2 linked regions of the Prochlorococcus marinus str. MIT 0917 genome follow. The protein of the gene in region 2 binds, or shares a complex with, the protein of the main gene of each other region. Links are inferred from orthologs where the notes say so. Each region holds a gene or a part of one and is shown on either strand. Other genes may lie near its edges.

Evidence for each region. The genes of interacting proteins can lie anywhere in the genome.
Region 1: the proteins of lpdA (region 2) and O5637_RS09820 are in contact, whole or in part, in a crystal structure (PDB 1EBD), measured with the Geobacillus stearothermophilus proteins. The link is inferred for Prochlorococcus marinus str. MIT 0917 from one-to-one orthologs. Residues at the interface, in WP_049624544.1 of Geobacillus stearothermophilus: Pro340, Ser341, Asp344, Tyr345, Arg403, Asp406, Val408, Glu431, Ala432, Gly433, Asp438; in WP_033016211.1 of Geobacillus stearothermophilus: Ile130, Ala131, Met132, Pro133, Arg136, Arg140, Glu141, Asn155, Arg157.

Annotation. Positions count from the first base shown.
Region 1 is NZ_CP114784.1:1,763,033-1,766,112, reverse strand. The notes cover bases 59-3,053. They hold O5637_RS09820 (dihydrolipoamide acetyltransferase family protein), read right to left. Parts: upstream 2,244-3,053; coding sequence 873-2,243; downstream 59-872. Other genes in these bases: O5637_RS09810 (AMP-binding protein), read right to left, coding at 2,950-3,053; O5637_RS09815 (YlqD family protein), read right to left, coding at 2,435-2,869; queA (tRNA preQ1(34) S-adenosylmethionine ribosyltransferase-isomerase QueA), read right to left, coding at 59-819. Also shown: more of queA, read right to left, coding at 1-58; more of O5637_RS09810, read right to left, coding at 3,054-3,080.
Region 2 is NZ_CP114784.1:846,665-849,748, forward strand. The notes cover bases 13-3,011. They hold lpdA (dihydrolipoyl dehydrogenase), read right to left. Parts: upstream 2,234-3,011; coding sequence 791-2,233; downstream 13-790. Other genes in these bases: trpC (indole-3-glycerol phosphate synthase TrpC), read right to left, coding at 13-749; O5637_RS05025 (TrmH family RNA methyltransferase), read right to left, coding at 2,230-3,011. Also shown: more of trpC, read right to left, coding at 1-12; more of O5637_RS05025, read right to left, coding at 3,012-3,066. UniProt on the Escherichia coli protein: Lipoamide dehydrogenase is a component of the glycine cleavage system as well as of the alpha-ketoacid dehydrogenase complexes.

The DNA.
Region 1 (3,080 bases), 920 kb from region 2 along the record:
TGTAGTGCCAACAGCAAAGACTTTTCCCCCATCCTCCTTACAATTAGTTATCGCTTTGGTGGTCTCTTCAGTAACCTCTACCCACTCACTATGTAAATGCAACTGAGATAGATCTTCTTTCTCTAATGGTCTAAAAGTTCCTAAGCCGACATGCAAAGTGATTTGTGCAATTCTAATACCTCTGATTTTTAAAATTTCTATAAGTTCATCACTTAGATGTAAGCCCGCCGTGGGAGCAGCTATAGCTCCTGGTTTCGAAGCAAATCTAGTCTGATAGCTTTCCTCATGACCACTAGATTTGTCTTTATCTATATAAGGAGGCAATGGTACTTCTCCACATAAATCAAGTAAATTTTCAATTTCCATCCAACTAGTAAACTCATTTGAAAATTGAATAATTCTTCCGCCTGTTCTCTCATCCTTATCAATAACTTTTAAGGTTAAAGAATTATCTGGTGACGTATCTAACCATAATTGATCACCTCCTCTCATACGTCTAGCAGGACGACCAAGACAAAGCCATCGGCCATTACCCCTCGGCTCCATTAGCAATAATTCGCCTAAACCTCCTCCTGACAATCGAATTTGCAATCTTGCTTTAACAACTCGCGTATTATTAACAACTAAAAGATCACCAGTCTTCAAGATATCCTTTATGTCCCAAACCTTTGCATGCACAAGGTTTAAAGAATCATCTAGGCCATCTTTAATAATCATCAATTTGGCATCATGCCTACTCTTGGTAGGTGATTGAGCAATTAAGTCATTTGGTAAATCATAGTTATATGAGCTTAAAAGATTATCTTTATGATCTAACACATTAAATCAGATTAAAGTAAGAAAAAATCACTTGTTGTTCGACTAATTAAATCTCAAGACGAGAGACTATAAGGGTTCTTTTCGATTAAGTATGCCAAATCCTTCAGGAATAGTGCTCCATCAGCCCCATAGATCACTCTGTGATCAGCGGTAAGATTTACTTGCATCTGTTTTTTGATTGAAATCGAACCATCTTTAGAAGCAACAACTTTAGACAAAGAAGCCCCTACCGCTAAAATTGCTCCAGTCCCTGGGGGCAGAATTGCATCAAAACGATCCACACCAAACATACCTAGATTCGAGAGTGTAAACGTTCCACTGCTATATTCTTGAGGTTCTAATTGCTTATTCCTCGCACGCTTAACAAGATCAGCCCATTGCAGGGATAAATCAGCAAGACTGGTCTTGTCAGCATTTTGAAGCACTGGAGTTATCAATCCTCCGTCCTCCATCGCAACTGCAACGGCTACATTTATTTGTGAAGGATAGGCAATCCCCTCAGAACTAAAAGCTGCATTCACCTGGGGGTGTCTAGCGAGGGTTAAGCCAACTGCTTTAGCAAGTAAAGCAGTCATAGTTACTCCATTAGGTTTAACTTGTTTATAAAGATCATCTAATTCATCAGTAAGAATTGAATATCCGACTCTGAAACAAGGAGTATTTAAACTTTCCTCCATGTTCCGATTTACAGCTTGTTGAAGAGTATTGAATGCAATTGTTTCCCCTCTGGATCCAAAACTTTTTCCTTGAGCAGGTGGCTTCTCAGAGTCAACAGATTTTTTTTCTATGGGAGGCACATCAGAAACAATTTTCGCTGGAGCATTACTTTCAGCAATCCAAGGAACGCTTATGGGTTGCCCTTTTGCACTTTGAACATCCTCAGCTTGTATCCGTCCATGAGGTCCTGAGCCCCTAACAGTTGCCAAATCTACTCCCATTTGAGAAGCAAGTTTTTTAGCTCTTGGGGAAGCGACTATTCGACCATCATTTAAAAACTGATCCTGATTTACAGAGGATTCTGAAACAAGAGGTGCAGGAGATGTATTTGTAATTACTGTTGCTTTAGGAGAGTCAACAGAGGCTTGTTTTTCTTGAACTTGAGTCGATGAACTCTCTTTTTCTTGACTAGATGGTTGGGGGGAAGGAGAAGGTGCATTGGCTTGAGCCGCTGCGATCTCATCTGCTGTCTCAACAATCAATCCAATTGTCTCTCCAACAGGTGCAGAGCTTCCAGCAGGCATCACAATCGATGCAAGAAAGCCATCTTGGAAAGACTCAACATCCATATCAGCTTTATCTGACTCAACAACTAAAACCGACTCGCCTCTCTCAACTTTATCTCCAGGTTTTTTTAGCCACTCAACTATTTTGCCCTCAGTCATTGTTGAACTTAAAGCAGGCATAAAAATGTCATGAGTGGCCATAATTTGTTCCTATTTCTTTTATGGAGAGTTTGTAGCAAGGCTTCAAAATTTTCTATCTAGAAGCTTTGCAAGTATCAATACATACCAATGTTAGTTCTACATGAGTGTCCTTACAACGATAGTTTTTTTTGTGTGGATTTCTTCTTAATTTCAAAAATTCTTTATTGGATAAATTGTAGTTCGACCCGATTTCAAACTTGATCAATTGCCTCTACAACTCCATCTCTTACCAAAATACTCACACCCATTTTACTGACTAAGTTATCACCAACTTTTAAATCACAAAAACTGTCAATTTGTCCTTGCTCGACGATTTGTTCCATCTCTAACTCACGAACTTGAGATTGCTGTAACAGAAGATTTCTTTTTTGTTCTTCAAATTCTGATCTCTTAGAAGCCACTTGATTCTGAACTTGAGCTACTTGCTCTTGAACTCTTGGATCAAGGGGATTAGAGCTCTGACGTCTAATACCATCAACAATTTGTTGTCCTTCTTTTTCTAATTCACCAAGTTGCTGATCTATTGCTGAAATTGCATTACTTAATTCGCGCTCAGCCTCCTCTTTCCATGAAGGTGTTACAACTGCTCTTACCGTTATTGAACGTTTTATAGAAATTGAGTCCACCTGATCAATAAATCATGATTAGATCCATAGGCTCTCAGTAAAAGAGAGTATTGGTCAATTTAATTGGCCAAACAAACAAATTACAAACCATATATTTCATCTATAAGTTTAAAATCACGTTGAATAATTTTTTCACGTTTTTGCTTAAGAGTTTGCGTTAACAAGCCATTTTCTATTGTAAATGGCTCTACTAAAGCAATTTCAAATAATC
Region 2 (3,084 bases):
ACCAAAGTAATAGATTTTTTCTTGATTTGGTTAGCATAATTCTTAGCCAACTTCTTGGTAACTTCAAGATCAGTTTTAAAACTCTTTAAATTTCTATTATTAATGCCTATTAAATTAAATACATTAATATTTAGGACTCTTTCAAGTTCTTCTGAGTCATGAACCTCTACTAGAATTGTAAGTCCCAAATGTTTAGCAACCTTAGATAAGTACTTTAAATCAGAATCAGTCAGGATTGCGGCTATCAAAAGTGCAGCATCAGCGCCAGCAGCTCTTGCTTGGTAAAGCTGATAGGGATAAAGAATAAAATCCTTACATAGGATTGGGATTGTGATTTCCTTTCTAACTTCAACTAATACATCAAAACCACCTTGAAAAAATTTTTTATCTGTTAAGACTGATATACAATTAGCACCTCCATCTTGATACATTTTACCTATCATTCTTGCGTCAAAGTCCTCTCTAATTATTCCTCTACTTGGACTAGCTTTTTTTATTTCTGAGATTAGCGCTGGTTTTGAATTACTATTTCTTAATGCATCTATAAATTTTTTTGTTTTTGGTAAATCCTTGATCTTTTTCTTTAAATCTTCTAGCGAAACTTTTTTTCTTGCAATCTCAACTTCTAGATGTTTTTCCCAAACAATTTCCTCCAAAATATTTTTAGGTTTTGAATCTGGGTGAGGGATTGCATACTCTAAATTAGCTACTTTTATACTTGGGTTAGGAGGTCTTCTTCTGATTTCCATAATTTAAATAATTAATGATCTTTAAAATAAAATTTGATTTACTACTTCTTTATTTGCAAAGATGCCTGTTTATAGGCAACCTCTACAACTTCGCTTAATGTTGGGTGCGTATGAACTTCTTTTGCTAAGTCATTAACTCGTTGTCTTCTAGAAATTGCATTAGAAACTTCTTGTATCAGATCAGCCGCATGTAATCCATAAATATGAGCCCCAAGGACCTCTCCCGTATCTTTACTAAAAATCAACTTCATAATTCCATCACTTTCCAATTCAGCCAAGGCCTTAGAGTTCGCTTTAAAATAACTTCTAACGATTCCAAGTTCAAAGCCTTCATTTTTTGCTAAATCTTTTGCTTCTTCTTCCGAAAGTCCAACGGAACTTATCTCAGGGTGAGTAAAAGTTGCTGCAGGAATACTTCTGTAGTCAATTTCAATTGTTTTTCCTAAAATATTTTCTACAGCAATACTCCCCTGCGCTGCAGCGGTATGGGCCAACATCAACTTACCCGTAACATCTCCCACTGCCCATAGATTAGGAATTGGTTTTTCATTTACCAATACTCTCATCTGATCATCAATTGGAATAAAACCTCTCGTTGTTTCAACTCCAACTGATTGGAGATTTAGATTTTTAGTCGACGGTACCCGGCCTGTTGCGACCAGAACCGCGTCAACTTGTAACTCCTCAACAACTTCTCGACTCTTTGCATCTGTAAGCTCGACCTCAACGGGACAACCTGGCTTAACTTTAGTAGCGAACACTCCGGCTCGAGTTTCAATATCTCTTTTATCAATTAGATTTCTTGAAGCAATTTTCGTGATATCAGGATCAAAAGTAGGCATTACTTTATCGAGAGCTTCAATCATGGTTACCTCACAACCTAAAGCTGTATAAATATCAGCGAATTCCAAACCTATATAGCCACTACCAATTATTGCAATCCATCTTGGCAACCACTCTAAATTAATAGCCTCATCACTTGTGAAAACCGTTCGTCCATCAATTTCAATACCTGGCGGCACAAAAGGGTCTGAGCCTGTAGCCAAGATAATATCTCTGGCGGAAAAGATTCTATCAACTCCATTTGTTTCTCTTAAACCGACCTTTTGATTTCCTTCTAATCGTCCTTCTCCTCTAAGTATCTCAACTCCCGATCTTTCTAATGTTTTAGTTAGATTTTTTCGAATTGTCTCAACTAAGTTTTTTGCATGTTCGGCAATTTTTTTACGTTCAAATCTAACCGGAGCGGAATGTATACCAAATTCAGCAAGATGAGGAACATTTGCAAGCTCACGAACCTTACCACTGGCTGCTAGTAATGCTTTAGACGGTACACAGCCTCTGTTAACACAGGTTCCACCCATATCTCTTGATTCGACAATCGCCACTTTCAAGCCAGCCTCTGCTGCATGTTTAGCAGCATCAAAACCTCCATATCCAGCTCCGACAACAATCAAGTCAAAGTCAAAAGAAATTTCACTCACGGTTTTTTTTGGATACCCTTAACCATTTTTACTCTTTGTCGCTCCAACAAGAGAGGAACTGCCGCAGATGCCACATTTAGTGAATCAACTAATGAGCTATGAGGCAACGTAACAAAGTCTGAACAACAGGCTTCAATTGAAGAATGAACACCTGAGCCTTCATTACCAAGAACCAATACAGTAGGGAGATCCCAGTCTAATTCCCAATAAGGTTTCACTTTCTTATTAGTAATTTTATTAGGTGAAATCGTTCCTACTACTTGATAATTTTTATCAATTGCATTATTGAGTTTTGAAACAAGCATTTCAATACTTAAAGAAGATGAATCTCCAATCCGTTGAAAAGGTAAATGAAGAACTGAGCCAGCTGAGGATCTTAAAACCTTTTGATTTAGTGGATCTGCTCCCGAAGCTAACCAAATAACTTCATATTCAGCAGCAAGGGCTGATCGGAATAAATTTCCCAAATTACCAGGATCTTGAATCCTATCTAAAGCTAAAATGTGTTTTGGGGTTTTTCCCGGTTTTGGCAACCCTGACATTGGGAATATCGCTGCGACACCATCAGGTGTCACTGTTGACAAAGATGCTTCTAAAACATTGGTACTTACCTGGATTAATAAAGATTTCGAAGCTATTTTTTTTAAAACCTCCTCATGCTCATCACACCATTCAGGAGTTGCAATAACTTCTGATGGCAAAAAATTTGTTTTCAAAGCCTCTTCTAACAAATGAGACCCCTCAAGCAAAAGAGAAGAATGCTCATCACGTCCAGTTTTTTTTAAAAGGCCCCTCAATCTCCTAACCAAAGGGTTCCTTTTACTTGTAATCAATGGAGAATATGAATTATT